One region of the Arthrobacter glacialis genome, then DNA from elsewhere that is predicted to be linked to it. Evidence: riboswitches for the same ligand, from Rfam matches in the RefSeq annotation. Region 1 holds a riboswitch; each other region holds the start of a gene.
What was found. A riboswitch is a leader RNA that binds a small molecule or an ion and turns the genes downstream of it on or off. The one in region 1 is predicted to bind S-adenosylmethionine.
Positions count from the first base shown of each region.

Region 2: linked by a shared signal. The riboswitch ahead of CVS28_RS06725 (aminotransferase class V-fold PLP-dependent enzyme) and the one ahead of CVS28_RS18730 (ABC transporter ATP-binding protein) in region 1 are both predicted to bind S-adenosylmethionine.
Region 3: linked by a shared signal. The riboswitch ahead of CVS28_RS04490 (hypothetical protein) and the one ahead of CVS28_RS18730 (ABC transporter ATP-binding protein) in region 1 are both predicted to bind S-adenosylmethionine.

Region 1 is NZ_PPXB01000021.1:9,685-19,448, reverse strand. It holds tRNA gene CVS28_RS18770 (tRNA-Tyr) at 201-285, shown strand; gene CVS28_RS18765 (hypothetical protein) at 381-1,097, shown strand; gene CVS28_RS18760 (hypothetical protein) at 1,180-1,446, opposite strand; gene CVS28_RS18755 (MarR family winged helix-turn-helix transcriptional regulator) at 1,659-2,093, shown strand; gene CVS28_RS18750 (MFS transporter) at 2,143-3,372, shown strand; gene CVS28_RS18745 (thioredoxin family protein) at 3,444-3,824, shown strand; gene CVS28_RS18740 (putative quinol monooxygenase) at 3,898-4,176, opposite strand; gene CVS28_RS18735 (DNA-3-methyladenine glycosylase family protein) at 4,249-5,202, opposite strand; SAM riboswitch class I at 5,346-5,457, shown strand; gene CVS28_RS18730 (ABC transporter ATP-binding protein) at 5,464-6,294, shown strand; gene CVS28_RS18725 (aliphatic sulfonate ABC transporter substrate-binding protein) at 6,344-7,375, shown strand; gene CVS28_RS18720 (ABC transporter permease) at 7,372-8,199, shown strand; gene CVS28_RS18715 (hypothetical protein) at 8,339-8,770, shown strand; gene CVS28_RS18710 (LysR family transcriptional regulator) at 8,808-9,731, opposite strand.
Region 2 is NZ_PPXB01000004.1:311,665-321,428, forward strand. It holds gene CVS28_RS06705 (DoxX family protein) at 57-572, shown strand; gene aroA (3-phosphoshikimate 1-carboxyvinyltransferase) at 579-1,907, shown strand; gene rsgA (ribosome small subunit-dependent GTPase A) at 1,912-3,030, shown strand; gene hisN (histidinol-phosphatase) at 3,295-4,110, shown strand; SAM riboswitch class IV at 4,259-4,372, shown strand; gene CVS28_RS06725 (aminotransferase class V-fold PLP-dependent enzyme) at 4,416-5,825, shown strand; gene CVS28_RS06730 (class I SAM-dependent methyltransferase) at 5,891-6,661, shown strand; gene CVS28_RS06735 (metal-dependent transcriptional regulator) at 6,684-7,445, shown strand; gene CVS28_RS06740 (AMP-binding protein) at 7,472-9,127, opposite strand; gene CVS28_RS06745 (DUF4193 domain-containing protein) at 9,221-9,520, opposite strand.
Region 3 is NZ_PPXB01000003.1:181,621-191,384, forward strand. It holds gene CVS28_RS04475 (MFS transporter) at 1-655, opposite strand, end outside; gene CVS28_RS04480 (helix-turn-helix domain-containing protein) at 726-1,313, opposite strand; gene CVS28_RS04485 (sodium:solute symporter family protein) at 1,511-2,983, shown strand; SAM riboswitch class IV at 3,153-3,266, shown strand; gene CVS28_RS04490 (hypothetical protein) at 3,280-3,567, shown strand; gene CVS28_RS04495 (biotin/lipoyl-containing protein) at 3,678-3,905, opposite strand; gene CVS28_RS04500 (VIT1/CCC1 transporter family protein) at 4,114-5,205, shown strand; gene CVS28_RS04505 (LOG family protein) at 5,286-6,407, opposite strand; gene CVS28_RS04510 (rhodanese-like domain-containing protein) at 6,506-6,811, shown strand; gene CVS28_RS04515 (aldo/keto reductase) at 6,898-7,725, opposite strand; gene CVS28_RS04520 (MFS transporter) at 7,751-8,938, opposite strand; gene CVS28_RS04525 (MarR family winged helix-turn-helix transcriptional regulator) at 9,092-9,550, shown strand; gene CVS28_RS04530 (NAD(P)-binding protein) at 9,597-9,764, shown strand, end outside.

The sequences.
Region 1 (9,764 bases):
TTATAGGGGGTTGGGCAACACCCCATGAGCGGACAAAGCGCGTTTATGCCCGGAAAGCGCTGTTTTGCTGGCCCAATATCGGCGGCCAAGGGGCCGCAAAAGCTCTCGATTCGGTTTTTCGGCAAAACCCTAGTACAGTTTTACTGCTCCCACTTGTTGGGGGCGAAAGTTGAACCTGATGTTGAGGTTTGACTGGCCACGGCAGATTACCCGAGCGGCCAAAGGGGGCTGACTGTAAATCAGCTGGCAACGCCTTCACTGGTTCGAATCCAGTATCTGCCACCAAACGGGAAACCCGGAACCACCGCGAGTAATCGCTGGGGTTCCGGGTTTTTTGTGTTCTGTGCCTGTGATGTGGCTGGCGGAACTACAGTTAAGGCATGGAATATGTTGTGCCCCTGATAATTGTGCTGGTCGTTGTCATCGTCGTGGTTGTTGCTAACCGATTCATTGGGCGTCGTGGCCGGGCCGTTCACCAGACTCCGGCCGAGGCTGGCGGACCCAAGGTCGCCGCATCCAAGTCAGGGAAGCCGCTGCGCCGCGGCCCGGAGGTCACCCGGGAGGGCGCCGAGGAAGCCAGCGCCAGACTCACACCGGAACTGCACCGAACCGTCTATTCCTTGATAGCCCAAAATCAAGTACTCAGCGCAGTGAAGGAATACCGCAAGGCCACGCGCCTGGGCTTGGCTGAATCAGTCGCTGCCATCGCCGCGTTGGCGCAATTTCCCCAGCCGTCCCCCGAACCAGCAAAAGCGGACGCAGCGCTGACGGTGGAAGACATCATGAACGCGGCCCCACAGCCGGCCACTCTGCAGGATCTAGCTCCCCAGGAGTCTGCCGCCGTGGAAGCGGCCAGTGCGGAGGTGGTCGGCATTCCGGCGGCAGCTAGCAAGTACCGCTACCGTGCCATCGTGACGAGCGGCGAGGAGGTTCGTGAAGTTGCCAGCACGCGCCTGAACGAAGAGATTTTCGCCCGCATCCGTACTCTGGCTCGGGCTGGGGATCTCGATGGCGCAGCCAGCCTCCTGTGCAGCCATGCGGACATTGGTACTGCCGAGGCAATGGAGTTTGTGTCCATGATCGGTCCCGAGGACTAGCCGGCAGTCAAGGCCAGGGCCAGACCCGCAAGAAAAACGCCCGATTCCATGGAGGAATCGGGCGTTTTTTGTTTGCTCGGCGTCAGTTGATGTCGGTGTAGCCATCAAGCACAAAGCCGTCCTGGTGGTGGATCAGCTGGCGGCCCATGCCGGCGTCGAGCTGGATCCAAAGGCACTGGCGGTCGCTGCTGAGCGTCTCCACGCGGCCGGACAGGCGCCAGCCGCGGCCGTTGACCAGCGCTACGGGCTGATTCTTGTTCAGTGCCGGCCAGACTTCGTGGTTCTCGGGGTCTACGAATGCGCGGTGGTGGATGGGGCGTGTCATGGGGTCTCCTGAAGTGAAAGTCATCGCTGCTTCCTTTTCTATAGTCAATAACGCCAGTATCCACGGGCCGGGTGAATTGGCTGTGAATACCATGTGTCCTCCCGGCGACCTTTCCTTGAAGTGTTTCGCCCCCGGTGTTCGACGCCGGAGCCAGGGCAGGTGGGAGGCCTCACCAATGGTTGGCTGCACAACAAGAGACTGTTAGGTGCCCTAACTATATGTTAGGCTACCTAACTATGGACGACATTGAGCTTCATGACTTGGCCCGCCGGTATCGCGACATTCTGCGCCAGGCCGTCTATTTGGTCCGTTCCATTGACGCGGACGGTGAATTGAGTACCGGCCAAGTGGCCACCTTGAACATGATCGCCGCCCAACCACTGCGGGTGGGAGCCATTGCCCGCAACGCCGGCATCCGCGTCCCCAGTGCCACCGAGCAGGTCATCAAGCTGGGCAGTTTGGGGCTGGTGGAGCGCAAAGCTGATGAATCCGACGCCCGCGTGGTCCTGGTTGGTCTCACGGATGCCGGGCGCAGCGCCCTAGCTGAAGCCAATGCCCGCCGCAACGCCACGATGGCCACGGCGCTGAAGACTCTCGACGCCGATGAGCTCCAGGCCGTGGCCAAAGCGATTCCCGCCATTGCCAAACTCAACGAGGCACTGGCCAGCTGACAGCGATGGCACGTACTGCCGCAAGAACATCATGAAGCAAGGAGAAACCGTGCAAGGCACAACGGCAGCCAAGGCTGCCCAACAGATTGACGACGTGTTGGCGAACGAGAAACGTTCCATGCTGAAACAACCCAAGGCCGTGTGGGCGGTGGCGTTCGCGGCCGTGTTTGCTTTTATGGGCATTGGTCTGGTGGATCCCATTCTGCCGGCCATTGCCGAGAACCTGGACGCCACCCCAAGTGAGGTGTCCCTGCTTTTCACCAGCTACTTCCTGGTGACGGCCATCGCGATGTTGATCACCGGGTTTGTGTCCTCACGCATTGGCGGCAAGAAGACGCTGCTGATTGGGCTGGGCATCATTGTGGTTTTCTCGGCCTTGTCGGGATTCTCCAACACGGTCGATGAACTGGTGGGCTTCCGCGCCGGGTGGGGCCTGGGCAATGCTTTGTTCGTTGCCACGTCCTTGGCCGTCATGGTGGGGGTTGCCTCCGGCGGCGCGGCCACGGCGATCATTTTGTACGAGGCCGCCCTTGGTTTGGGCTTGTCCCTTGGCCCGCTCATGGGTGCCCTGCTGGGTGGCTGGCAATGGCGTGCACCGTTCTTTGGCACGGCAACGGCCATGGCCATCGCCTTCATCTTGGTTATTGTCATGTTGCCCAAGGCTCCGCTGCCTGCCACCAAGACCCGGCTGCGCGACCCGCTGTTGGCGTTGGGCCACAAGGGGCTGCGCACCACGGCCGGCAGCGCCTTGTTCTACAACTACGGCTTCTTCACCATCTTGGCCTTTGTGCCCTTCATCCTGGGCTTTGATGCCTACGGGATCGGCGCCGTATTCTTTGGCTGGGGCGTTGCCGTGGCCGTCTTCTCGGTCTTCGTGGCGCCACTGGTTCAGCGCTGGTTTGGGCCGACCCGAGCACTCACCGGGTCCCTGCTGGGCTTGATGGTGATCCTCATCGGCCTCGCCCTGGCTGCCGGGCACTCGGTCACCACCGTTGTGGTGCTGACAGTCCTCTCCGGTGCGCTGCTGGGTATCAACAACACTTTGTTCACCGAAATGGCCATGTCCGTCTCGGACTCCCCGCGCCCTGTGGCCAGCGCCGGCTACAACTTCATCCGCTGGATGGGCGGCGCCCTGGCCCCATTCATGGCGGCCAAGATCGCCGAACACGTCAACGCCTCGGCCACCTTTTATGTTGCGGCAGCGGCTGTTCTGATCAGCGCCGTCGTCATCTTTGCCGGACGAAAGCTCCTGACGGAGCACGCACCGCTCGGGGTCTGATCCCGATATTCCCGCTCACGCGTTGAGCGAAACTGTAGCCATGCTTTTGTCCCGTCCCGTACGGTTAACGCATGGCTACAGTTGATATCACCACAGAAACTTTTGGTCCCACCATTGAAGGCAATGACATTGTGATCGTTGACTTCTGGGCGTCTTGGTGCCAGCCCTGCGTGCGCTTTGCGCCCACCTATGAGGCTGCCTCCGAGAAGCACGACGGCATTGTGTTCGCCAAGGTGGATACGGAAGCCGAGCAACAGCTCGCCGCCGAAGCAAACATCACCTCCATCCCCACGCTGATGGCGTTCAGGGAAAAGGTGCTGGTTTTTGCCCAGCCCGGTGCGCTCAACGGCACCCAGCTGGATGAGGTCATCACGGCCGTCAAGGCACTGGACATGAGCGAGGTTCACGCAGCCGTGGCCGCCAAGCAGGCCGAAGGTAGTGCAGCCGAATAGAGTTCTTCGCGCAGGCGTCGAGGGGCCCGTCACCATCTGGTGACGGGCCCCTCGACGTTGGCGTCATTCGTTGTTAGTGGCGTTCCAGCTTGACCGGCTCCGCCAACAGCGCGCTGAGGGATTCGTTCAGGTCCTGAACGGCGATGCCCTTGCCGTGCTTTTCCAGGTCCGCCTCGGACGCCCACTGCTCAGTCAGGACAATCTTTTCCTCGGATTCCTCCGTGATCTCATACTGAATGCAGCCGGTTTCTTCGACGACCTGCTCAATCGCGATCTCGAGGGCGAGCTTCACGCGGAAGAATTCGCCCTCATTGGGGATGAACGTGGCCTGTAGGTTGATGATCTCACTCATTCCACCAGCCTAGGCGATGGCGGGGCCGGCCCCGGAAGCGGTTCCGCAGTGTGAACGCATCCGGCCAGCACGTCAGTGCCCGCGGTGGTCTTGGATGGTCATGCGCGGACCGAACATCGGCTTGCGGAAACCACTGAGTTGCAACATGCGCACCACCCGCTGCCGGTGCCCGCGCCAGGGCTCCAAAAGTTCCAGCATGCCAGTATCGTCCACTGGTTTCCCGGCCAGCGCCCAGCCCACGTAGGCGGCCAGGTGGTAGTCGCCCACGGCCACCTGATCGGCGTCACCGTGGGTGCGCTGGGTGACTTCCGCCGCCGTCCATACCCCAACGCCGGGGATGCTCTGCATCCTTGCGCCCGCTTCCGCTGCTGGCAGCTTCGCCAAACGCTCCAAGCCCGACGCCGCTCGCAGCATCCGCACAATGGTGGCCGAGCGCTGTGGTCCAACACCTGCCTTGTGCCATTCCCAGGATGGAATCGCGGCCCATTGGGCGGGGGTGGGGGCCACCAGGAGATTGTGCGGAACACCCGGGTCAGCACCAACGCCCGGGGCCTCGGTGCCGAATCTGCGCAACAAGACGGCGTAGCTGCGAAGAGCCTCAAGGGATGTGACCTTTTGCTCCAAGATGGCAGGCACCAGGGCGTCAACCATGCGCCCGGTGGAGGGCAGCCGCACTGCCTGGTGCCGGCGTCGGGCATCCCTCACTGCGCGGGGGAGCGTGGCGGCAAAGCCGGGTGAATCAAAATGGGACCAGTCGTCGTGGGTGCCCAGCAGCGCCGGGACGCCCGTCAGGGCGTGGTCCGCGCCGGGACCCCAAGCCCGGGCGTGCAGCTCGTTGCCCTGTTGGTTGATGCCCAAAGTTGCTGGTCCGGAGGGGGTGTTGAAGGCCAGCCAGGCCGCGCCCGGGGCCAGCCGGATGGTTTTATCGGCAGGGCCCCTACCAATGATGCCCAACGTCCCGTGTAGGGAGTAGGGTCCGTGGGCATCCCAAACCATTGTGGGCCCCGCGGTTGCGGCGACTGTCATGGGTCCATGGTGGCACACCGGGCTGACAACCAGGTGTGTGACATCAAATGCGGCCCCGGCCGGGCGCTCGGATTGTTACGATTCGCGAACTGCCGAACCGGCCCCGATTTTTGCCGGTCCTGCTGCAGGACTTAGTCTTACGTTGACCATCCCGAGCGGCCGAGAGATCTGGCTCCACGACGCCGCAGCAACCCTGGTTGACACCCTGTGCGGGTATCAATGCCGGCAGGGTGCTACCGCCAGGACCGATGGAGTGCACTCATGCCTGCTTTACTTTCGCCGTCCGTTGCCACGGCCTCCGCCCTGCCAGATCCGCAAGGTACTGCCGCCATGGCTGTGTCCTTTCAGAACCTGGGCCGGTCCTTTGGGACTGGACACGGTGCCCACACGGTGCTTCGGGAGGTTTCCTTCGACGTGCAAGCTGGGGAGATCGTGGCGTTATTGGGGCCCTCCGGCTGCGGGAAGTCCACTTTGCTGCGCGCCGTGGCAGGGCTCGATACGCCCAGCACAGGCGCGGTGACTATTAACGGCACTGCCGTGTCCGGCATTGATTCGCGCTGCGCCGTCGCCTTTCAAGAACCCAGGCTGCTGCCATGGAAATCCATCGCCGGAAACGTGGCGATTGGCGTCCCCGCCGGCGCCAACGCCGCCCGCACCCGCGAGGTAGTTGAAAGGCTCGTCGGACTGGTGGGGTTGTCCGAATTTGCCGGTCACCGCCCGCGCGAGGTCTCCGGCGGCATGGCCCAGCGGGCGTCGCTGGCCAGGGCGCTGGCCCGAAACCCCGGGGTGTTGCTGCTGGATGAGCCCTTCGGCGCATTGGATGCACTGACCCGGATCACCATGCAGGATTTGCTGCTGGACGTACACCAGGCCGAGCCCACCACTGTCTTGCTGGTCACCCATGATGTCGACGAGGCCCTTCAGCTCGCCGACCACATCATTTTGCTTGGCCCTGACGGGACCGGCGCTCCGGGGGCCACCATTGTGCGCACCGTGGAAGTGCCGGGCCCCCGCCCCCGCGACCGGGCATCAACGGCGCTGGCCGGACTTCGAAGTTCACTGCTGGCCAGCCTTGGCGTCAACGGCCACTAGCCACTTTTCCCACACCCTTTCATCAACACAACCTTTCGTGAGGACCACCATGCCTTTTTCTCCCACCCTTAACCGCCGTTCCTTCCTCAGCGTCGCTGCCGCCGTCTCCGCACTCGCCCTAGCGGGGTGCGCCGGCGAGAATGCAGCCACCGACATCGCCGGCAAGGATGGCGGCACACTAACCATCGACTTTGCCACCTACAACCCGCTGAGCCTTGTCATCAAGGAAAAGGGCTGGCTGGAGGCAACCCTGGCCAGCAAGGGCGTCACCGTGACATGGGTGCAGTCCGCCGGTTCAAACAAGGCCAATCAGGCTTTGCTCGCCGGAGCCATCGACGTCGGCTCCACGGCAGGATCAGCCGCGCTGCTGGCCCGGTCCAATGGATCGCCCATTAAAACGATCTCCATCTACTCCCAGCCCGAATGGGCTGCCCTGGTTGCCGCCAAGGGCTCAGCCATCACCTCGGTAGCCGATCTCAAAGGCAAGTCAGTAGCTGCCACCAAGGGCACCGATCCCTACTTCTTCCTGGTCCAGGCTTTGGAGGCGGCCGGCCTGAGCACAGATGACGTCACAGTGCAGAATCTCCAGCATGCCGATGGCCGGGCCGCCTTGGAGAACGGTTCCGTTGATGCGTGGGCAGGTCTGGACCCGATCATGGCCACGGCCGAACAAGAAGGTGCAACCCTCTTTTACCGGAACCTGGAGTTTAATACTTACGGTTTCCTGAACGCCACAGAGTCATTCCTGAAGGACAAGCCGGAACTGGCGCAGAGCGTGGTGGACGCCTATGAAAAGGCGCGTATTTGGGCAGCGGAAAACCCCGAAGAGACAGCACAGATCCTGGCTACAGCCGCAGGACTCAAGCCGGAAGTTGCCAGCACCGTCATACTTAAACGCAGCAATCTTAATGTCTCCGGCATCCCGGGCGAGAAGCAGCGGGCAGTGCTGGCGAAGATTGGGCCCACGTTTGTGGAGCTCGGTGATGTCAAGACCCAGGCCGAGGTGGACACCGCGCTGTCCTCCCTCCTGGATGATTCTCTGGCCGTGAAAGCCAATCCCGCCTCCATCAAGGAATCATGATGGCTGTCCATAGTGGCGCAGCGGCTAGCACGGCAACGAAAGCTTCGCCGAAGGCGGGTTCTGCTATCTTCGCCCGTTCGTGGACCAGGCTGGGTCTGGGCCTGATTCTTCCTGTCCTAATCCTGCTCGCCTGGCAGCTAAGCACCGCTGCCGGGGTGTTTTCACCGGTCCAGCTGCCGTCGCCCCGCGCAGTACTGGACGCCGGAACCGAGCTCATCGGGCGCAATGAATTATTCAACCACGTGGCCATCTCGACCCAACGGGTGTTGATCGGCTTCCTCATCGGCGCAGTCCTGGGCTTATCGCTGGGGGCTCTCGTAGGGCTTTCCAAAGCGGCTGACGTGTTACTGGGACCCACGATCGGGGCGCTGCGTGCCGTCCCCTCACTGGCGTGGGTGCCGCTGCTGATCCTGTGGATGAAGATCGGCGAAGATTCAAAGGTCACGCTGATAGTCATTGGTGCGTTCTTTCCTGTGTTCACCACGGTTTCCTTGGCATTGCGCCACGTGGATAAAAATCTGGTTGAGGCAGCCCGGGCCTTTGGCTTGAAGGGCCTCAAATTACTGACCACTGTTCAGCTACCGGCAGTGGTTCCGGCCATCTTCTCCGGCCTGCGCCTGGCGCTCGCCCAAGCGTGGCTGTTCCTCGTGGCAGCGGAACTGATCGCCTCCTCCATGGGGCTCGGATTCCTGCTGACGGATTCGCAAAACAACGGCCGCACCGACAGATTGCTGCTGGCCATTGTGCTGTTGGCCATTCTCGGAAAAGCCACCGACGCTCTGTTGGGCCTGGCCGAGAAGTGGGCTGTGCGCCGCTGGTCGTAGCCACGCTCGGCGGACAGACGTAGGGTGAGGGCACACACTAGGGGGCGCGATGCAGTTTGCGAGAACGCGGAGCTGGCGTATGAGCGAGGGCCTCTTTTGGCCGCTGACGGTGGCACTTCACCTTTGAGACTCGCTGGGATTGCCTGCCACCAAACCGTTCTTTGTCCCACCCGTGGTGCCAGAAGTTGCTGAGCGCATTCCTGTCACTGGTCCACTCACCGACGTCGCCCTCGCCGATGAATGGGTACTCTGGTTCTCCGATTTATTGGCCGATCATCTGGATATGCCCAGCAACGCAGGCATCGAGTACATGTCGTTGGCGGATCGTGCACCGGCATTCCACGCCAACCTCAGGGCCCACGGCATGATGATGACTTCCTTGGTGCAGTCGATCGAAAAGAACCGCGGAAACAAGGCGGCACCCTTTGAACTGGACGTGCTGATCCTGCCCGTTGCCGGTTTCTGGCTTCATCGGGCAGGACCAAATCGGGTGCTTCTGAGCGAGTCGGCGCGGAGGGATGCCGAACAATTGCGCCGCCTGCTGGGTCCCATCATCGCCGAGCTGGCCTAACGAACCCGGCCATCCGCCGTCGGACCTCCTGGAGAAGCTAGATGGTGAGCGACTGTGCCGTCTGCGCCAGGATTTCCCGGCACGCCAAAATGGCCGGACGACGGCGGCTGGCCCGTCGCGCCGAGGTGAAGACTGTGCGCCGGGGGAGTCCGGGCAAGTCGATCAGCGTGAGGGCGGGAGGTCGCCCGGTCCACATGAGGTCCGGCATCAGCCCCACGGCGTTGCCGGATTCAATGAGCCTGACTTGGGCCTGCAGATCGGCCGTTTCAAAGCGCACATCCGGCTCAAAACCTGCCTGCCGGCACGCCTGTTCGGCCCAGTGGCGCGATGCCGCGCCGCGCGGTTCCATGACCCAGGGCAGGTTGGCCGTGTCCTCAAGGTCTGTGATGGGCTCCGTGCGCAGCCGGGTCATGCCGCCAGCCACGCCGGCAGTGGGAACTGCCAGCCGGATGGCGTCGGTGGTGAGGGTGATCCTGTCCAGCCCCGGATGCAGGGGAGCGGCATGGCCGGGATACTGTTCGGCCACGACCAGATCAAAGTCCCGGGCCCACGTCTCGTACAGTGCCGTTTCGGGTTCGCGTTGCACCATCTCAATCCGCACATCGGGGTGGGCCGCCGCCATGGCAGTGAGTAAGTCCGGCAACAGTGCCAGGGCCGCCGATTGAAACACGGCCAGCTTCACTGTGCCGGTCACGGTGGTCAAGGAGGCGGACATGTCTGCCTCCGCCCGTTCCAAGGTCTCCAAAAGCTCAGTGGTGTGTTCCACCAAGATCTCGGCTTGGGGCGTGAGCTGCACACGCCGGCCCACTTTGAGCAGGAGCTTTACGCCTACCTCCTTCTCCAACAGTGCCAACTGTTGGGACACGGCAGAGGGGCTGTATTGCAAGGTCGCGGCCACGTCGGCCAAGGTCCCGCGAAGCTGCAGTTCCCGCAGCAATCGCAGGCGTTTGACGTCCAGCATGGGCGCCTCCCAAAGAGTTAGTAGAAATGACTA
Region 2 (9,764 bases), on a different contig from region 1:
CGTTTGGCCAGTAGAAAAGTCAGCGGGAAGATTAGAGCACATCCAAGGAGGCCTACTTGTCCATTGTTCGCGCACTTGCCCGCCCCATGTTGGCATCATCGTTCATCCTCGCCGGCCTTGACCGGTTGCGCCATGCAGACCAGACGGCTGCGCAATTGAGCCCCGTTCTGCGACCGCTCAGCGCCGCTTTGCCCATGGAGGCGAGCGAGAAGACCCTGGCACGCGTGCTGGCCGGGACCCAGGTAGGTGCAGGCATTTTGCTGGCCACGGGGAAATCCTCCCGCGCAGCAGCTGTGGTGCTCGCCGTGACGGCTGGCCTGACCACTGTGGTGGAATATCGCAACGCCGAGCCCACCAGCAAGGAAAACCGTTCCCACCGCCGCAACCAGCTGGCCAAGAACATTGGCCTGATCGGCGGGGCACTGCTGGCAAGCGTGGACACGGCTGGACGCCCCGGCTTGGCTTGGCGTGCGGAAAAGCTGATCGCATCCGGCAAGAAGACCACCCACAAGCAATTGAAGAATGCGGACAAGACAGTTCGCGCGCTAGCTCACGATGTGACAGGACAGTAATTACCCATGACCGCAGCCCATTGGCCCGCACCCTTCTCCACAAAACCCTTGGATGCCACAGTCACCATTCCGGCCTCCAAGTCGCTGACCAACAGGTATCTTGTCCTCGCCGCCATTGCCGACGGCCAATCGCGCTTGCGCGCACCCCTGCAGTCCCGCGACTCTGATCTGATGATCGGCGCCCTGCGTGCCATGGGTGCGGGCATTGCCGAAGTTCCCGGCAGCGGCGGCGTCCCTGATCTTGTGGTCACACCCATTCCTGCCGGTTTTGCGGCACCCGACGGCGGCATCCTGGTGGACTGCGGCCTGGCCGGCACGGTGATGCGCTTTGTCCCCCCGCTGGCTGCCCTAGTCAACGGCCCGGTAAGGTTCGACGGCGATCCCGCGGCCCTTGTTCGCCCCATGGCTCCCCTTGTGGCTGCGTTGGAGGGACTTGGAGTGCTGGTCGAAGACGGCGGGGACGGTTTCCTGCCCTTCACCGTGCACGGCACCGGAGCTGTTGAGGGCGGCCACGTGCGTATCGACGCCGGCGGGTCTTCGCAGTTTATTTCTGCCATGTTGCTGGTCGCCTCGCGTTTTGTCCAGGGCCTGCACCTGGAGCACACCGGCGATTCCGTACCTAGCGTTGACCACATTTCCATGACAGTGGAAATCCTGCGGTCCGTGGGTGTTGTTGTTGACGATTCCACCCCGAACCACTGGATCGTCGCGCCCGGCCCCGTCGCCGCCTTTGACGTGGTGCTGGAACAAGACCTCTCCAACGCCGGCCCGTTCCTGGCTGCCGCACTGGCCACCCGTGGCACCGTGCGTATCCCCAACTGGCCCGCCAACACCACCCAGGTGGGTGACAAATGGCGTGAAATCCTGCCCCAGTTCGGCGCCACGGTGACCCTCGAAGACGGTGTTTTGACAGTGACCGGCGGCCCTGAGATCCACGGCGTGGACATTGCCGACACCAGTGAGCTGGCACCGTCAACGGCAGCCATCTGCGCTCTGGCCTCAACCCCGTCGCGCCTGCGCGGCATTTCCCACTTGCGCGGGCACGAAACTGACCGCTTGGCGGCCTTGGTTGCTGAAATCAACGCCCTGGGCGGCAATGCCGAAGAAACCGAGGATGGGCTCATCATCACCCCGGCCCCCCTCCGCGGCGGCGTTTTTCACAGCTACCACGACCACCGCATGGCCACGGCTGGCGCCATCATCGGCCTGGCCGTGCCCGGCGTCGAGGTTGAAAATATTGGCACCACCGCCAAAACAATGCCCGATTTCCCGGCCATGTGGGCGGCCATGGTGTCACAGACTGCAGCGGCCGACACAACAGCGGCCAGAGCGTAAGGGCATGGCAAAGGACTACAGCAACTGGGACGAATCCGACGTCCGGGTCAGGGCCAACAAGAAGGGCAGCCGGCCGCGCACCAAGGACAGGCCCGCTTACGAGGAAGCCATCATTGGCCGCATTGTTACGGTTGACCGCGGACGCTACACAGCCATTATCGATGAGAATCAGTCCACCGAACGCACCCTGATCGCCGCCAGGGCCAGGGAACTGCGGCGCAATCCAGTGGTCGCTGGTGACTTTGTGGCACTGGTGGGTGATGTCACGGGCAAGCCGGATACCTTGGCCCGGCTGGTTCGCATCGAGGAACGCCGAACGCTGCTGCGCCGCAGTGCCGACGACACCGATCCCGTAGAGCGGGCGGTGGTGGCCAATGCCGACCAACTGGTCATCGTGGTGGCCGCTGCCAACCCCGAGCCCCGTACCGGCTTCATCGACAGGGCCCTGGTGGCCGCATACGACGCCGGCATTGCACCGCTGCTGTTGATCACCAAAACGGACATCAAGGACCCTTCGGAGCTTCTTGCCAATTACGAACACCTCGACATGACTGTCATCATCAGCCGGACCGCTGCCGACGGCGCATCAGGCATCGACGCCCGCAGCGACGACGGCGATTCGGCCCTCTTGGCAGGCGGTGCCGTGGAGCAATTGCACAGCTACCTCGACGGCAAGGTCAGCGTCATGGTGGGCCACTCCGGCGTGGGCAAGTCCACCATGGTCAACGCCTTGACGGGTTCGCGGCGGGCAACCGGCGGCGTCAATGCCGTCACGGGCCGCGGGCGCCACACCTCCTCATCGGCGCTTGCTCTGCGCATCGAGGACGGCAAGCCCGGCTCCTGGATCATTGACACCCCCGGCATCCGCTCCTTCGGACTGGCCCACGTGAACCCGGACAGGATCCTCCAAGCCTTCCCCGATCTGCAGCCCGGCACGGACGACTGTGAACGCGGTTGCAAGCATGACAGTGTCGCGGTGAACTGCGGCCTGGACCCCTATGTGGCTGCAGGGCTCGCCGGCGACGCCGGACCGGCCCGCCTTGCCTCGCTTCGCCGCCTGCTGGGCACCAGCGACAGGACAGAGGGCCGCGCCGCGGAAAAGGAACTGGGCATCATCGAGTAGCTGTGCTGGCCGGGCTCGGGGCGCAGTGAACTTATGCGCTGAACCCATGGCGAGTCCTGTGCATAAACACTTATGCGCTGGACTCGCGGTGGGTTCTGCGCATAACTTCACAAGAATTTAGATATGCGCACTACCCGGCTCCGGTTCAGCGCATAAGTTCACTAATAGCGCCGCCAACCCCAACTGCCACGGGTTTATTTGGCATTCAGGCGCCGGAGGGCGTCGTAACGGGCGTTTGGGACAAATCGCGATAGCGTGATGTACATGACGATTGAACCCCAGACGTACAACGACGACCTCCGCTTGGCCCATGTGTTGGCGGACAGCGTGGATTCGCTGACCATGGCCCGTTTCAAGGCCCTTGATCTGGAGGTTGAGACCAAGCCGGATCTGACTCCCGTGACGGATGCTGACAAGGCCGCCGAGGAGTCAATCCGCAGCCAACTGTCCCGGGTACGTCCCCGCGATGCGGTGTTGGGCGAGGAGTTTGGCAGCACGGGTCATGGAACACGCCGCTGGATCATCGATCCCATTGACGGCACCAAGAACTTTGTGCGCGGAGTTCCTGTCTGGGCCACCCTGATTGCCCTGGTGGATGAGGGCCGCCCCGTGGTTGGTTTGGTCAGCGCCCCAGCCCTGGGCAAGCGGTGGTGGGCTGCCGAGGGCACCGGCGCATACATGGGCAAGTCTCTGGCCGCCGCCACCCGCATTCGCGTCTCCAATGTTGCAGAGCTCAAGGACGCGTCACTGTCCTACTCGTCTCTGAGCGGCTGGGCTGAACGGGGCAACCGTGATGAGTTCATTGCCCTCACCGACGACGTCTGGCGCACCCGCGCGTACGGCGATTTCTGGTCCTACTGCATGGTTGCCGAGGGCAGCGTGGACATCGCCTGCGAGCCCGAACTAAACCTCTACGACATGGCCGCGCTGGTGCCGATCGTGACCGAGGCTGGCGGCCGATTCACATCCCTGGAGGGAGCAGACGGCCCCTTCGGCGGCAACGCCTTGGCCACCAACTCCATCCTGCACACAGAAGTCCTGCAGCGTTTGAACCCCAACTGGGACGATCTGCTGGGCTAATCCACGGCATTTAGCTCAATCGTATTAAGAACGACGGCGGCTTCCGCCGTCGTTCTTTTTGCCCGCCTGCCCCCGGCCCAACGGCGGCGTGCGTTTCATGACGTAACAAATGCGAGAACTCTATTCTTGGGCTAATCTTTTTGGCATAGGTCACGAGTGCCAGCGCTAAACCCCGGTTTGCTGGCCGGCAACCCTCCTTTCGCGGCGGGGTGCCCCGGGTGACGACCAGGTCAGGCCGGAGCGGTCATGGCAAGCGCGGACTTCTTGGCTCCTTCCAAGGGTCCTTTGTGTCGAAGGATTTACCCATGAGCTACGCCCTTTTGGAAAAAACATCCCTATCCAAATCTCCCTTGTTGCCGGTGGTGGGCCAGGATTTAAACGCCCCCTTGATCCACGGCGGACAGGTGCGGTACGCCAACCTTGACTATGCGGCGTCGGCCCCGGCACTTGAGGACGTGGCCGCCCACCTGAACGAGGTTTTGCCGTACTACGCCAGTGTGCACCGCGGTGCAGGGTTTGCCTCCCAGGTCAGCACGTCCGTGTATGAGAATGCCCGCAAGATTGTGGCCAACTTTGTGGGCGCCCGCCCCGATGACACCGTCATCTTCACGCGCCACACAACAGATTCCTTGAACCTCTTGGCCGGGTGCGTGCAAAGCATCCTGACCCAAAAGGGGTTCACCGAGGGCCGCTCCAACGTTCACGGCGAAGTGCTGTATCTGGATATTGAGCACCACGCCAATCTGCTTCCGTGGCAGGCGCTGCCGCACCGCTCAGTGGTGGCTGCGGATTCCATCGCAGCGACCCTGGCCCGCGTTGAAACACAGCTGCGGGCCGGCAACGTGCTCCTGTTGGCCGTCACTGGTGCCTCCAATGTGACGGGCGAGGTGCTGCCCGTCAATGAACTGGCCGCCTTGGCCCACCGCTACGGCGCCCGCATTGTGGTTGACGCGGCCCAACTGGCCCCGCACCGCCGTATCGACTTGAGCGCCAGCGGAATCGACTACCTGGCGTTCTCCGGCCACAAGCTGTACGCGCCCTTTGGTGCGGGCGTTTTGGTGGGCCGCTCTGATTGGCTGGACACGGGCAAGCCGCATTTGGCCGGCGGTGGCGCCGTGACGGAAGTGCGACTGGAATCAACCCGCTGGAGTGACGGCCCCGCACGCCACGAAGCCGGCTCCCCCAACGTTTTGGGCGCCGCCACTCTCGCCAAGGCCGCCGCCACCCTGGCAGCACTCGACGCGCAGGACTGGCACAGCCACGAACAGCAGCTGCGTGAGTATCTGGTGGCGGGCTTCGCCGCGATTGAGGGCGTCAACGTCCATTCGCTGTTCTCCGACTCCGCAGACTACCCCGAGTGCGGCAGCATCGGCGTGGTGAACTTCTCCATCACCGGGTACGACGCCGGATTGGTTGCCGCCTACTTGTCGGCCGAGCATGGCGTGGGCGTGCGTGATGGCAAGTTCTGCGCCCACCCGCTGCTGAACCGTTTGGGCCTGCCGTCGGGTTCATTGCGTGCCAGCTTTGGTGTGGGTTCCCGGCTTGAGGACGCACAGCGCCTGATCGAGGGTGTCAGTGCCCTGTTGCGTGACGGGCTGGGCTGGGATTACGTGGTTGACGCCGGCCGCTGGGTGCCCGCCGATGACAACCGTGCGTACCCGCACTGGGCCCCGAACACGCCCGGAACCGCTGGCGCAGCCCCCTGCAACACTTAAACAACACACCCTCTCCCCCGCGGTAAAGTTGAACGGGCAAAACGGCACAACTTTAGGGGAGCACTATGGCAGGGGTAGGCGGACCGGTCTTCGACGCGGAACGGCGCAAGCACATGGCTGCGGCATTTCTGGAAGGCGGGGAGCATTATCATCAGGTCCGTCCCAGCTACCCCCGCGATTCCCTGGACTGGCTAATCGCTGGTTCCCCGCACCCCATCAAGGACGCCCTTGATGTGGGTGCGGGAACGGGAAAGTACACTCAACTATTGGCCCGGCACGGCTGGAATCTGACGGCGGTGGACCCTTCGGCAGACATGCTCACCCAGTTGGCCGCAGAGCTGCCCCGGACCACAACCATTGTGGGCACGGCCGAACACCTTGAGCTGCCAGTGAACTCCATGGATCTGGCAGTGGTGGCGCAGGCGTGGCACTGGTGCGATCCCCTCGCCGCCAGTACCGAGATTGCCCGCGTACTTCGCCCCGGCGGCACCTTGGGCTTGATCTGGAACCAGCTCGACGTCGGCATCCCTTGGGTTCACCGGCTGGCACGCATCATGCATGCCGGTGACGTCCACAAGGCAGACTTCCACCCCACCATTGGTAAGGAATTCGCCGCTCCGCACGTGCACAACACCCGCTGGAGCCAGTCCTTGACGCCAGAGGCCATCATGGAACTGGCCAAATCCCGCAGCTACTACCTCAAGGCCTCGGACCCCATCCGCGCCAAGGTCATGGCAAATCTTCAGTGGTACCTTCTTGACCATCTGGGTCACTCTCCTGATGAAGAGCTCCAGCTGCCTTACGTGGCCCAGACCTGGCGCACGCACAAACTCTGAGCCTAGCGGTAGGCTGGATTCTGTGAAACAAACTGCCACCTCCTCCAGCATCGAGGACTATGTCAAGGTCATCTATGCCTACACGGAGTGGCAGGACAAACCCATCACCTCCACCGCCTTAGCCACCCGCCTTGGGGTTGCCAATTCCTCGGTTTCGGAAATGGTCCGCAAACTCAAGGACCAGGGCTTGGTGGACCACCAGCCGTACAGCCCCATCCACCTGACCGAGCGAGGTCTAACTCTGGCGCTGTCCATGGTGCGCAGGCATCGGCTGCTGGAAACCTACCTTGTCAGCGAGCTTGGCTACACCTGGGATGAGGTGCACGACGAGGCCGAACAGCTGGAGCATGCCGTGTCCGAGCACTTCATTGAGCGCATGAGTGCCAAGTTGGGCCATCCCACCCGGGACCCGCACGGTGATCCCATCCCGGACCCGGAAGGCCGGATCATCATGGCCCCCTCGCACCGGCTCGACGAGCTCGACGCCGGCCACAGCGGGCGTGTCAGCCGCATCAGCGATCATGATCCGGAATTGTTGCGGTACCTGGAGAAGCACGGCATTGGTCTGGATACGGCCTTGCTGGTGTTGCGGCTGCTGCCCTTCGGTGCCGGCATTGAGGTGCAAAGGCTCAGTGCCCCGCACGACGCCGGACCCTTGGCTCTTGCACACGAGGTTGCGATTTCGCTGTGGCTGACATCGTCGGGGACGCACTCCGACTGCTCAGTACAGGACCTCACCGGCGGTTCCCTCATGAATCCGCACTCCGGCGCAACAAACAGCTAGCGTCTACTGACCTGCCCACCAAGGTCCTAGGGCAGGTCCCTCATGGCTGCACGGGCTTTGCGCAGCACATAGCGCTGAACCTTGCCGCTGGGAGTTTTGGGAAGTTCGGGCACAAAGTGAATGCGCCGCGGATAGGCGTGGGCGGCAAAGCGGTCTTTCACCAACTGTTGCAGTTCAGCCACCATGGCGTCGCCAGCGGCGGACGGATCGCGCAGCACCACAAATGCTTCCAGTACTTCGCCGCGGATCTCATCCGGGGTGCCAACCACCGCGGCTTCCGAGACGCCGGGGTGGTTGACCAAAACAGATTCCACCTCGAAGGGGCCAATGCGGTAGCCGGCCATGATGATCACGTCGTCGTCGCGCGAGGAGAAGTAAATGAACCCGTCGCTGTCGCGCCGTCCGGAGTCGCCCGTCAGGTACCACGCACCGTCGGGACTGTACCTCAGCGCAGTTTTCCCGGCGGCATCGACGTAGCCGGCAAACCACATGAAGGGACTTTCCTGCACGTTGACGGCAACCCGGCCGGGTTCGCCGTCGGCGGCCAGTTCGTCCTTGAGCTCAGCCAGCACATTCACCCTCCAGCCGGGCAGGGAAACACCCATGGAGCCTGACCGCAGGGGTGCCAGGAGGCCGTCGGCCCAAGCATTTCCCGCCACCATTCCCAGTTCAGTTTGGCCATAGTGGTCCCGGACTTCCAAGCCAAAAACGTCGCGGCCCCAGGCGATGACGTCGGGGGTCAGCGGCTCGCCGGCACTGGATGCGCGGCGCAAGGAGTGTTGTTGCCCGGGGGTGGAGCCGGCGCGCAGCGACCTGTAGATGGTGGGTGCAGCAGCAAAGTTGGTAACGCCGAACTTCTCCATAACAGTCCACGTTAACGCAGGGTTGAAGCCGGCAGTCAGCAGCAGCGACCGGGTTCCTGTGGCCAGCGGCGCCAGCAACGCAAAGTACAGTCCATACGCCCAACCGGGGTCAGCCATGTTCCAAAAGACGTCCTCGACACGGACATCCAGGCCAAATTCCTGGTAGCCCACAAAGGAGGCTACGGCCCGCAGTGGGATGGGCACGCCTTTGGGTGAGCCGGTGGTGCCTGAGGTGAACAGCTGCACCAGCTGGCCGTCGCCGCCAACGGCAACCGCCCCGCCGTCGTACTCCGCAGAATTCTCAAGCTGGGCGAAGGCGCCTTTGCCGGCAACCATTTCGGCCAGGGAGACATCGTAGCCATAGGCCTCACCACGGGCCACAATAACCAGGCGGGAGGCGTCAGTGGGAACGTCGCCCGGGGGTACCAGCTTGCTGCGCTGATCCGCGTCGCAGATGACTATGCGGGCACCACTGGCTTGCAGCCGGAAGTCAATGGCATCGTAGGCGAAGGCCGTGAACAAGGGAACGTCCACGGCGCCCAGACGCCAAATGCCCAGCAGGGCTATGACAAGTTCTGCCGATTTTGCCATCAAGGTGGCCACGTGATCGCCACGGTGCACTCCCAAAGAGCTTAAAGCAGCGGCGAACTGCGTGGACTTCTCCCGCAGCTCGCCGTAACTAATATCAACAAAACTTTGGTCGGCCGCAATGACCGTAAAGGCCGTGGCGCTGGCGGGGTGCCGATCGCACAACAGCTCAGCTGCACATGCCCCGGGCACGGCGAAGGTGTCCAACAGTTCCTGCACACGTGCCTGCATGATCCGCTCCTGAGTCGTGTTGCGCGCAACCCTTGTTGCTCCCAACCCTTGTTGCACACAACGCTGTTGCGCGCTGTGTTTCGGCGGGGCTGTTTAGCCTTCGCAGTCCTTGCAGAACAGCAGGCCATTCTTTTCACGCGCTACCTGGCTGCGGTGGCGGACCAGGAAGCAGGAGGAGCATGTGAATTCGTCGTCCTGTGCCGGAATGACCTGAACTACCAATTCCTCGTTGGAGAGGTCAGCTCCGGGCAGATCCATGCCCTCGGCCGTGTCTGAATCTTCGACGTCAATATGAGCCGTCTGAGCACCGCCACGCTGAACCTGGAGCGCCTGAAGCGACTCTGTCTCGTGGTCTTCGTCCTTGTTGCGGGGTGCGTCGTAATCCGTTGCCATGCGGTTTTCAAACTCCTGAGGTGTTCGTGGTTTCGGCTGGGTGTTTCAGCGCCTCATCATAGCCCCTGAAAGCTGGAATTGCGCCCTTAATTGCCCACTGTTTTCCCACAGCATAGAGTACGGGAGGCAATTTTGCTCTCTTCAAGCCGAAACTACGCACTCTTTGACGAGCAACAGTGGCGTCCTGTGAGCATTCTCACCAACGAAGGCGGCGGTTTTGACGACCGGACTGGAGCCTGCGAAC
Region 3 (9,764 bases), on a different contig from region 1:
TGCCAAAGAATAGTTTCCAGTGCCCATCCTGCGTCAGCCCGTCCAGCAGACCAAAAATGACCAGCATGGACAGCAGCGGCAGGATGGACAAGACGCCTTCCACCTTGCCTCTGTTGGCGGGCGCGGTGGATTCAGTGACCCAGGCGTTGAAGGCGGCATCATTGGCGCCCGATCCAAAGAAAGACATGACCGCGTCTAGGAGCACGATGGCGATGATGGCCAGCACCACGGCGTTGGCGCCGGGCAGGAAGGCGGCCGCTGCGCTGGTCTGGACAAAGCCGAAAGCGGCTGTGCTCAGGCCCCAAAGAATGTAGCCCCCGGCGATGAACGCCCGACGGCGGCCTGCCCTATCCGATGCGGCCCCCACCAAAAACGTTGCCACAGTCGCGACCACTGCGCTGGATGAAACCAGCAAGGCCAAAACAGCAGGGTTGGTGCTGATGGTGTTGTAGACAAACACGTTGAGATACATGTTTTCCACGGTCCACGCGAGCTGCCCGGCGAAGCCCACAATAATCAAGGTCAGCCAGGTGCGGGTCCCAATCAGGGGTTCGCTGGGCGGCACCGGGCCAGGCCGCACTTGGCCGGGCCGCACGGTGACAGGCTGCGCGGCTGCAACTCTCTGTGTGGCCGTCTTGGGCGAGATCTTTGGCAAGGCTGTCCCCTTATGTGAATTGACTCACATAAACATTACCGCCGAGTAGCCAATTCTCAAGACGCATGGGCTAGTTTCCGCCGGATCCGGACGCCGCGGGAACCAGAATCCACAGGGCTTCCACCGGCTGGGCCGAGCGGTTCTCCCAGCTGTGGGGCTCCCGCCCGGGGAAGGACAGGGTGTCCCCCGCCGTCAAGTCATAGGATTCCTGGGTCATGCGCAGGGTCAGTTCGCCGCTGATGATATGCAGAACATCCACGTCACAGTCCACCGCGTACAGTTCGGTTTCGCCGCGCCCATAGGGCTCAATCGTGGCGGCAAGAATTTGCAGGCGCCGCTCGGAGCGCGAGGTTAGCAGGCGCTCAACAATGCCTTCGCCACCTAGGGAGATCCGCGGACCTTCACCTTTTCGGCTCAAGTGGGTTTCCGGTACCGCGAAAAGTTCGCCGATGGAGATCGAGAGGACCTGGCACAGGGTGACCAGTGAGGCAACGCTGGGTGAGGTGAGGTCACGCTCCACCCGGCTCAGGAATCCCTTGGTCAGCCCCGTGGCGTCAGCCACCTGCTCAATGGTCAGCCGCTGGTCTTGGCGTGCGGCACGGATGCGCGACCCAATGGCCACGGGGTTGGTGCTCGGTTCCAGGGGCAAAGCTTTCATGGCGGCTCCTCACGACACGTCCAGCCGTCAAGATTTTCAAGCGGCACATTGACTGTAACTACCATCACAGTTTAGCCTAATAGACAACAAATGTTGCTTTACGGGCAATAATGACTCGGGGCTTTCCCCTACTTCTTCCTACACTGGAGCATCTCGTGGACTTAAACGTCGCCATAGTTGTCATTTATTTGGTGGCCATGCTGGCCTTTGGCTGGTGGGGAAAATCGCGCACTAAGAATAACAGCGACTTCCTTGTTGCCGGACGCCGGCTGGGCCCCTTCCTCTACACCGGAACCATGGCCGCCGTCGTCCTCGGTGGCGCCTCCACGGTGGGTGGTGTGGGGCTTGGCTACAAGTTCGGCATCTCCGGCATGTGGCTTGTTGTTGCCATTGGTGTTGGCGTGCTCCTGCTGAGCCTGCTGTTTGCGCCGACGCTGCAGAAACTGAAGATCTACACCGTCTCGCAAATGCTGAGCCTGCGCTACGGCCAGGAAACTACCAAGGTTTCGGGCATCGTCATGCTGGCCTACACCATCATGATTTCGGCAACTTCCACCGGCGCCTACGCAACCATCTTTGTGGTGCTGTTCGGTTGGGACAGGTGGCTGGCCATCGCCGTCGGCGGCGCGATCGTCTTGGTCTACTCGACCATTGGCGGCATGTGGTCCATCACCTTGGCAGACCAGGTCCAGTTTGTCATCAAGACCGTGGGCGTCTTCATGCTCATGCTGCCGTTTGCCTGGAACGCTGCGGGCGGCATTGACGGCATCCGTGAGCGCGTGGATGCAAGCTTCTTCCAGTGGGACGGCATCGGCACCCAAACCATCATCACCTACTTTGTGGTTTACACGCTGGGTCTGCTGATCGGCCAGGATATTTGGCAGCGCGTCTTTACGGCCCGCACCCCGGAAGTCGCCCGATGGGGCGGCGCCACCGCCGGTATCTACTGCATCCTCTACGGTGTGGCCGGTGCACTGATCGGCATGGCAGCCTCCGTGGCCCTTTCCGCAGATGTGGAACTCAAGGACGACGTCTATGCCCTCGTGGCCACGGAACTGCTGCCCATCGGCGTTGGCGGCATCGTACTGGCCGCCGCCGTGGCAGCCATGATGTCCACGGCATCCGGCTCACTCATTGCCGCCGCCACAGTAGCCCGCAAGGACGTTGTGCCCTTCGTGGCCAGCTGGTTCGGCAAGGACATCGACAACTCCGATTCCGCCAACCCCGAACACGACATCAGGGCAAACCGCTGGTACATCTTGGTAATCGGCATGCTTGTTGTGCTGATCTCCATCGTGGTCAACGACGTGGTGTTCGCCCTGACCATCGCCTACGACATCTTGGTAGGCGGCCTTCTCGTGGCAATCATTGGCGGCCTCATCTGGAAGCGCGGCACGGGCCTGGGCGCAGCATGGTCCATGGCCGTTGGCTGCTTGGTCACCATCGCATCCTTGGTCATCTACGCCACCGGCATCATCCACAGCGCCGATGGCATCTACGCCAACGAACCCATCTACTTCGGTTTGGCATCCTCGCTCATCGTCTACGTTGTGGTTTCCCTGCTGACCCCGGCCACCCCGGCCCACATCCGCAAGGTCTGGGACGACCGCCTCGCTGCAGCAGCCACGGATTCCAACCCGGAAGACGTGCCTGCGCAGCTTCAGAAGTAGCCCCGCTTTTCCAACTGACCCGCAGAAATCGACGAAAATACGCGTTTTTTACGCCATTTTCGGCGATTTCTGCGGGTCAGTTGTTCTTTAATGTACGACGGCGGGAGGTGACGTAATTTATGACGTCACCTCCCGCCGTCGTACGTTTAAGGAGTAACGTAAGGGACAGCTTCAAGAGATGCGATGCCAAGCTCCGACTGGTCGCACGCCAACCCCATGTTCACAGGGTGGCTCGGATGAGGAAGCGGCCGGCGGTGACTGGATCCGCGGGCAAGAGCAATCACAAAGGCCCCGCCATGACTTTCATCTCCGTCGCCCATGCACAGCGCGCCAAGACGTCCAAGAATCCCAACGGCATTCCGGTGCTGCCCGCCGTGGACGTGAATTTGGGCACCGTCACCTTTTTCACCCCCACCGGGCACCGCGCGTACTTCTCCGCAGACCCGGCCCTGCTGGTGGATGCCCTCGCCGCTGCCGTGCGGCCCGCGCACTGGATTGCCGAGCTCGGAACGTTGGTTGTCACCGTGGCCCAGACGGGTTCCCGGGCCGGGCGTCGGCTGGGCTTCAAGCTCGAAAACTACTGAACCGTTAGGTGCCGGTTCCGAATTCGGACGGCACTGGCGCAAAAAGACGGCGCTCTACCGCCATCTTTAAGCGCGAACGCCGTCTCTTTTCACAGTTGACTGGCACCGGCCTACTCGATGGTGGCAATGACGGCACCTTGGGCCACTTCGTCACCCTCCTGGACTTGCCACCTCAAGGTGCCGGCTGCGGGGGCGTTGATCTCGGCGTCGAACTTCTCGATGGTCACCTCGGCGATCACCTGGTAGGCGGTCACCGTGCTGCCGTTGGGCGCACGCCAGTCGATGAGGACGCCGCAGTCCTGCGGGTCCCCGGTCATCATCGGAAACAGTACTTCCATGGCCAGCGCGCCTTCCGGGACGTGGCCGCAGTGTGCGCGGCCGTTGGAACTAGAGCCTATGCGAGTTCGCCGGTGCAGGGAATGCCAATATTGGCTGCGGAGCGGAGCGGCCACGTTGCGGTGCACCTAAACTTTTTCGCTAGGGGAACCGGCCGAAAAACCGCGGGAATCCGGGCTACAGTAGGGGCTGAGTCGAGGAGATCCCCAAGTGTCAACAAGCAATCCGAGCCCCGCACAAATCAAGCGATGGCGGCAATATCTGGCCGACGAGCGCGCTGAAGCCGCCGTCTACCGTGACCTGGCCAAGCGCCGCACCGGCGAAGAAAAGACTATCCTGACGGCCTTGGCAGCTGCCGAGGGCAGGCACGAGCAGCACTGGTTGAACTTGCTGGGCGACCATGCCCACCCGCCCCTGCGCCCGTCCGTGCGCAACCAGCTCTTAGGCCTTTTGGCACGGCGTTTTGGTTCAGTGTTTGTCTTGGCTCTGGCCCAACGGGCGGAGTCCAGATCCCCCTACGCCTCCGATGCTGACGCTACCGATGCCATGGCGGCCGATGAATCCATCCATGAAGAGGTCATTCGTGGCTTGGCAGCCAGGGGCCGGAACAGGCTTTCCGGTTCGTTCCGGGCAGCCGTTTTTGGTGCCAATGACGGCCTTGTCAGCAACCTTTCCCTGGTCATGGGCATGGCCGCAACCGGTGTAGGCAGCCAGGTGGTGTTGTTCAGTGGCATTGCCGGTTTGCTGGCCGGGGCCCTGTCCATGGGTGCCGGTGAATTTGTTTCAGTCCGCTCCCAACGCGAGTTGCTGGACGCCTCCCAACCCACCCAGATCACTCTCTCTGCGGCGGCTTCGCTGGACCTTGAAAACAATGAACTGGTGCTGGTCTACCTGGCCCGCGGCATGTCCCGCGACGTCGCCGAGCACAGGGCTGCCGAGCGCATGGGCCAGTTCAGTTGCGACTGTGATCCCAGCTTGTCGCTGCAGCCCGAGCAGTTTGAAGCGACAAACAGCCACGAAACCCTGGGCACGGCGTGGGGCGCCGCCGGCTCCAGTTTCTGCTTCTTCGCCTCCGGAGCCATCATTCCCATTCTGCCGTTCCTGTTTGGCATGACGGGCATGGGCGCCCTGGTGCTCGCCTGCGTCTTGGTGGGCATTGCACTGCTGGGCACGGGCGCAGTGGTTGGCCTGCTGTCCGGGGCATCGCCACTGTGGCGTGGCCTGCGACAGCTCGCCATCGGCATGGGCGCAGCGGCAGCAACCTACCTCCTGGGCCTGCTCTTTGGCACTGTGGTGGGCTAGCAACCTCAACAACTGGCCCGCAGAAAACGGCGAAAATCGCATCAAAAGCGCGTATTTTCGTCGTTTTCTGCGGGCTACTTCTAGTTGGTGGTGAGCAAGGCGCAGGCTTCCTCCACCGTATCCACCACATGGACCATGGTGTCCATGGCCCTCCCCCTCGCCAGCGCGGTCAGCAGTGGCAAGACGGGCAGCTCGGTTTCCCAGTAGCTTCGACCAACAAGGATCATCGGTGCCACTGCTGTTTCGGCCGCATAATAGTTTTCGCAGGCGTCCTGGAAAATCTCCTGAACCGTCCCGGCAGCACCGGGCAAGAACACAATGCCACCGCCTGAGCGGTCGAGCAAAACCGCTTCTCGGAGGGCGTTGGTGAAGTACTTGGCAATTTTGGTGGCGAACATATTGGGCGGTTCGTGGCCGTAAAACCAGGTGGGAATTCCCAACGTTTGGGCGCCGTCCGGATACGCCTGAACCACCGCGTGTGCCGCCCGGGCCCAGTCGCTGACCGAAGGCCGGAAGCCGGGGACGGCAGCCAAGGTGGACAGGGCACTTTCCAGGGTCCCGCCGTCGTACGGGGAAAGGTAGGCGCCCAGATTCGCGGCCTCCATGGCACCGGGTCCGCCGCCGGTTGCCACCAGAAAGCCGGCCTGGCTCAGTGCGCGCCCCAACTGCGCAGCCTGCGCGTACTGCGCACTTCCCCGCGCCGCCGCGTGGCCGCCCATGACGCCCACCACGGGACGGTCAAGATGCTCCAGAAACTCGTCGAGGGCGTCGGAAATGGCATGGTCGTGCATGGCCGTGGCAAGGGTGGCGTGGAGGGCGGGCGCGTGACCTGCTTGCATGCTCCACTGGTAAATCCGGGCGTCGGGCACACTTTCATACTGCGCCGTACCGATCCCCTCGAAGAGTTCGGCGCCGGTGTACAGGTGGCCACGGTACGGGTTGAAAGGGATGTGCGGCAGCGTGGGGAAGATCAAGGCGCCGCGGCTGCGCAGCAATTCCTCCACGCCCTGGGCAAAAGTGCAGCCCATAAAGATGGCCCCCGAGGCCCTCAGTTGCACCAGTTCGGCCGACCGTTCCCTCAAATCCACGGATTGAAAGTGCCACCCGTGCATGGATTTGGTGCCGTGGGCCACCAACGCATCAAAGCGTTCCAGCTCTTCAATCTCAACATTGCGGGCACGGGGTGCAAGAGGCGCGTTCACGCCCCAAGCTTAGTGGCTTGCGCCTAGTCTGGAAGTAACAGTTTCCATGTTCGACGCCGGCCCCTGGCTGCCCGCCGAACCCACCTTCAGGAGCACCCGTGCAGGAAATCACCCCCACCGACATTTTGGCAGCAGACCCGGATGTCCAGATCGTCGACGTACGCGAGGCCGCCGAGCTCGCCACGGGCATGATCGAGGACGCCGTCCACATTCCCTCGGGCGAGGTTCTGGCTCGTGTTGGAGAGCTGGATAAGTCACGGCGCATCATCGCCGTTTGCCACGGCGGCGGCCGCAGCGGCCGGGTGGCACAGGCGCTCACTGATCTTGGCTACAACGCAGACACTCTTACGGGCGGAATGAGCGGCTGGGAGGCCGAAGGGCTGCCCATGGTGCCGGTGCAGTAAATACCCCACGCTGTCGAAACGGTCATGCGCTGCTGATAAATCAGCAGCGCATGACCGTTTCTGTGTCCTAGCCGTGTTGGCCGTGGTTAGCCGTTGAACTCCGCCGGGTGCGGACCCGTGCGGCCGTCCCGTTCCAGAGCATCGAGGGCGCCCATCTCCGCAGCCGACAATTCAAAGCCCAGAATGTCCAGGTTTTCCGCGATGCGGGCCGGGGTCACCGACTTGGGGATGATGACGCGGCCCTGCTGCAGGTGCCAGCGCAAGATCACCTGCGCCGGGGTGTATCCGTGGGCCACAGCAATGGCCACTACGGCCGGATCACTCAGCACGGCGCCCTGCGCCAACGGGCTCCAGGCCTCGGTGGCAATGCCGTTGGCGGTGTTGAACGCAGCAATGTCCTGCTGCTGCAGGGCGGGGTGCAACTCAATCTGGTTGACCGCAGGCACTGTGCCGCCCAGGGCAATGATCTTCTCCAGGTGCTCGGGCAGGAAGTTGGAGACGCCAATGGCGCGCACCTTCCCGGCCGCCAGCAGTTGCTCCAGAGCCTTCCAAGACTCCAAGTACAGCTCAGTCGCCGGCGCCGGCCAGTGAATCAGGTAGAGGTCGAGGTAGTCCAGGCCCAGCTTGGCCAAGCTGACATCAAACGCAGCCAGCGTTGCTTCAAGTCCCAAGTCCGCGATCCAGGCTTTGGAGGTGACGAACAGTTCCTCGCGGGGCAGTCCGGATCCGGCCAGGGCGCGACCCACGCCTTCTTCATTGCCGTAGATGGCGGCCGTGTCGATGCTTCGGTACCCGGCAGCCAGAGCCGCCGCGACAGCCTGCTCGGTTTCGGCGTCGGGCACCTGAAAGACGCCATAGCCAATCTGGGGCATGTCCACGCCGTTGTTGAGGGAAAGGGTGGGGATGGAATTCATGGTGTTCTCCTTGTGATTGAAAGAATTAGACGTGGGAAAGTTCGACGGCGGCGGGCTGGCTTGCGGTGGCAAGCTTCCGCCCGTTCGCTGCGGCGTAGGCCATGACGATGACGGCCAGTGCTGTTAGTCCGGCCCCGGCCCAGATGGGTGAGGTGTAGCCAAGTCCGGCCGTGATGGTGACCCCGCCCAGCCAGGCGCCGAGGGCATTGCCCAGGTTGAAGGCGCCAATGTTGGCACCGGAGGCGAGAGTTGGCGCCGCTGCAGCGTATTTCATGACGCGCATCTGCAGGCCGGGCACCGTGGCGAAGCCAAATCCGCCCATGAGGAACAAGGACGCGATGGTCATGATCTGGCTGGTGGCCGTCAGGGCAAAGACGGCCAGAATGACCACCAGGATGGAGAGGACCACCAGCAGCGTCTTGTCGACATTCTTATCCGCGGCCTTGCCTCCGAGTGTGTTGCCGATGAACAAACCGACTCCGAAGAGGATGAGCAGCCACGGGACACTGCTTGCCGCGAAGCCCGTGACGTCGGTCAGCGTGAACGCTATATAGGTGAAGGCACCAAACATGCCGCCGTAGCCAAGCACCGTGACAGAAATCGACAGCCAGACCTGGCGGGACTTGAAGGCGCGCAGTTCACCGCGCAGACCCGCACCGCGTTCGTGCTTCAGGTTGGGCACCAGGACCAGGATGCCAATCAGTGCAATGACGCCAATGGCCGTGATGGCCCAAAATGTTGAGCGCCAGCCGGCGTGCTGTCCCAGCAGAGTGCCGAAGGGAACGCCCAGCACGTTGGCGGCCGTGAGGCCTGTGAACATGATGGCAATGGCTCCGGCCTTCTTGCGGGGGGCCACCATGTCTGCAGCCACCACCGCGCCAATGCCAAAGAACGCACCGTGACACAGGGCCGCGATGACGCGCCCGATCATCATGGTGGTGTAATCCGGTGCCATGGCCGAGATCAAGTTGCCCACAATAAACAGGACCATCAAGCCCGCCAGAACGGGCTTACGCGGAAGTCGCGTGACAGCAGCTGTGAGGAACAGCGCCCCAATAACAACACTCAGGGCATACCCGGAGATGAGCCAGCCGGCGGTGGCTTCACTGACGGAAAAGTCCGCCGCTACTTCGGGGAGCAACCCCATGATGACGAATTCGGTGAGTCCAATGCCGAACCCTCCGAGGGCTAGGGCTATCAAGCCGAGTGGCATGATTCTCCTTCTAGGGGCTTGGGTAAAATAAATAAGGAGCGTAAGCTAGTAGTTGCAAGCGCTTCATAAATTGTTGCACACGCAACTATAGCGCGCAAGCAACTAAATTGCTTTTGTGCTGCATTGCACATTTCCCGTGAAAGGAATCCGCCCATGGGCATCAGGGACGACGCCGTTGAAATTCGCGCCCAAGGGTGGCGGACACTGGCCGCGCTCCATGGCTTGATCGAGGCAAGCATGGAGAAAGCCCTGACCAACGCCGCGCAGCTTTCAGTAGTGGAATACACCGTCCTGGACGCCCTGAGCCGGCAGGACGGCTGGCACATGCGCATGCAGCAGCTGGGCCGGGCCACGGCGCTGAGCCCCAGCGCCACCACACGCCTGGTCAACCGGCTTGAGGATCGTGGGTTGCTGACCCGCATCCTGTGCGCCGACGACCGCCGTGGGATCTACACGGAACTGACGGCAGCGGGCTCGGAACTGTTGGACACGGCACGCCCCGTTCACGACGAAGCACTGGAGTGCGCACTGGCCGAGGCCGCCCTGTTGCCGGAACTGGCCCCGTTGGTTCAGGCACTCCCCCAACTTCACGCCGTCGTACCTGCCCAGTAAGCCCCACCCCATTGCTCCGCCACCCTTAGGGTGCTTGGATTAGTCCATGGAGCGCATTGTGGATGCGGACTATCTTGTGGTCGGGGCGGGTGCCACGGGCATGGCGTTCACCGACGCGCTGATTGACCACACCAAGGCTCGCGTGGCCCTCGTGGACCGGCGCCACGGGGTTGGCGGACACTGGCTCGACGCCTACCCCTTTGTGCGCCTGCAC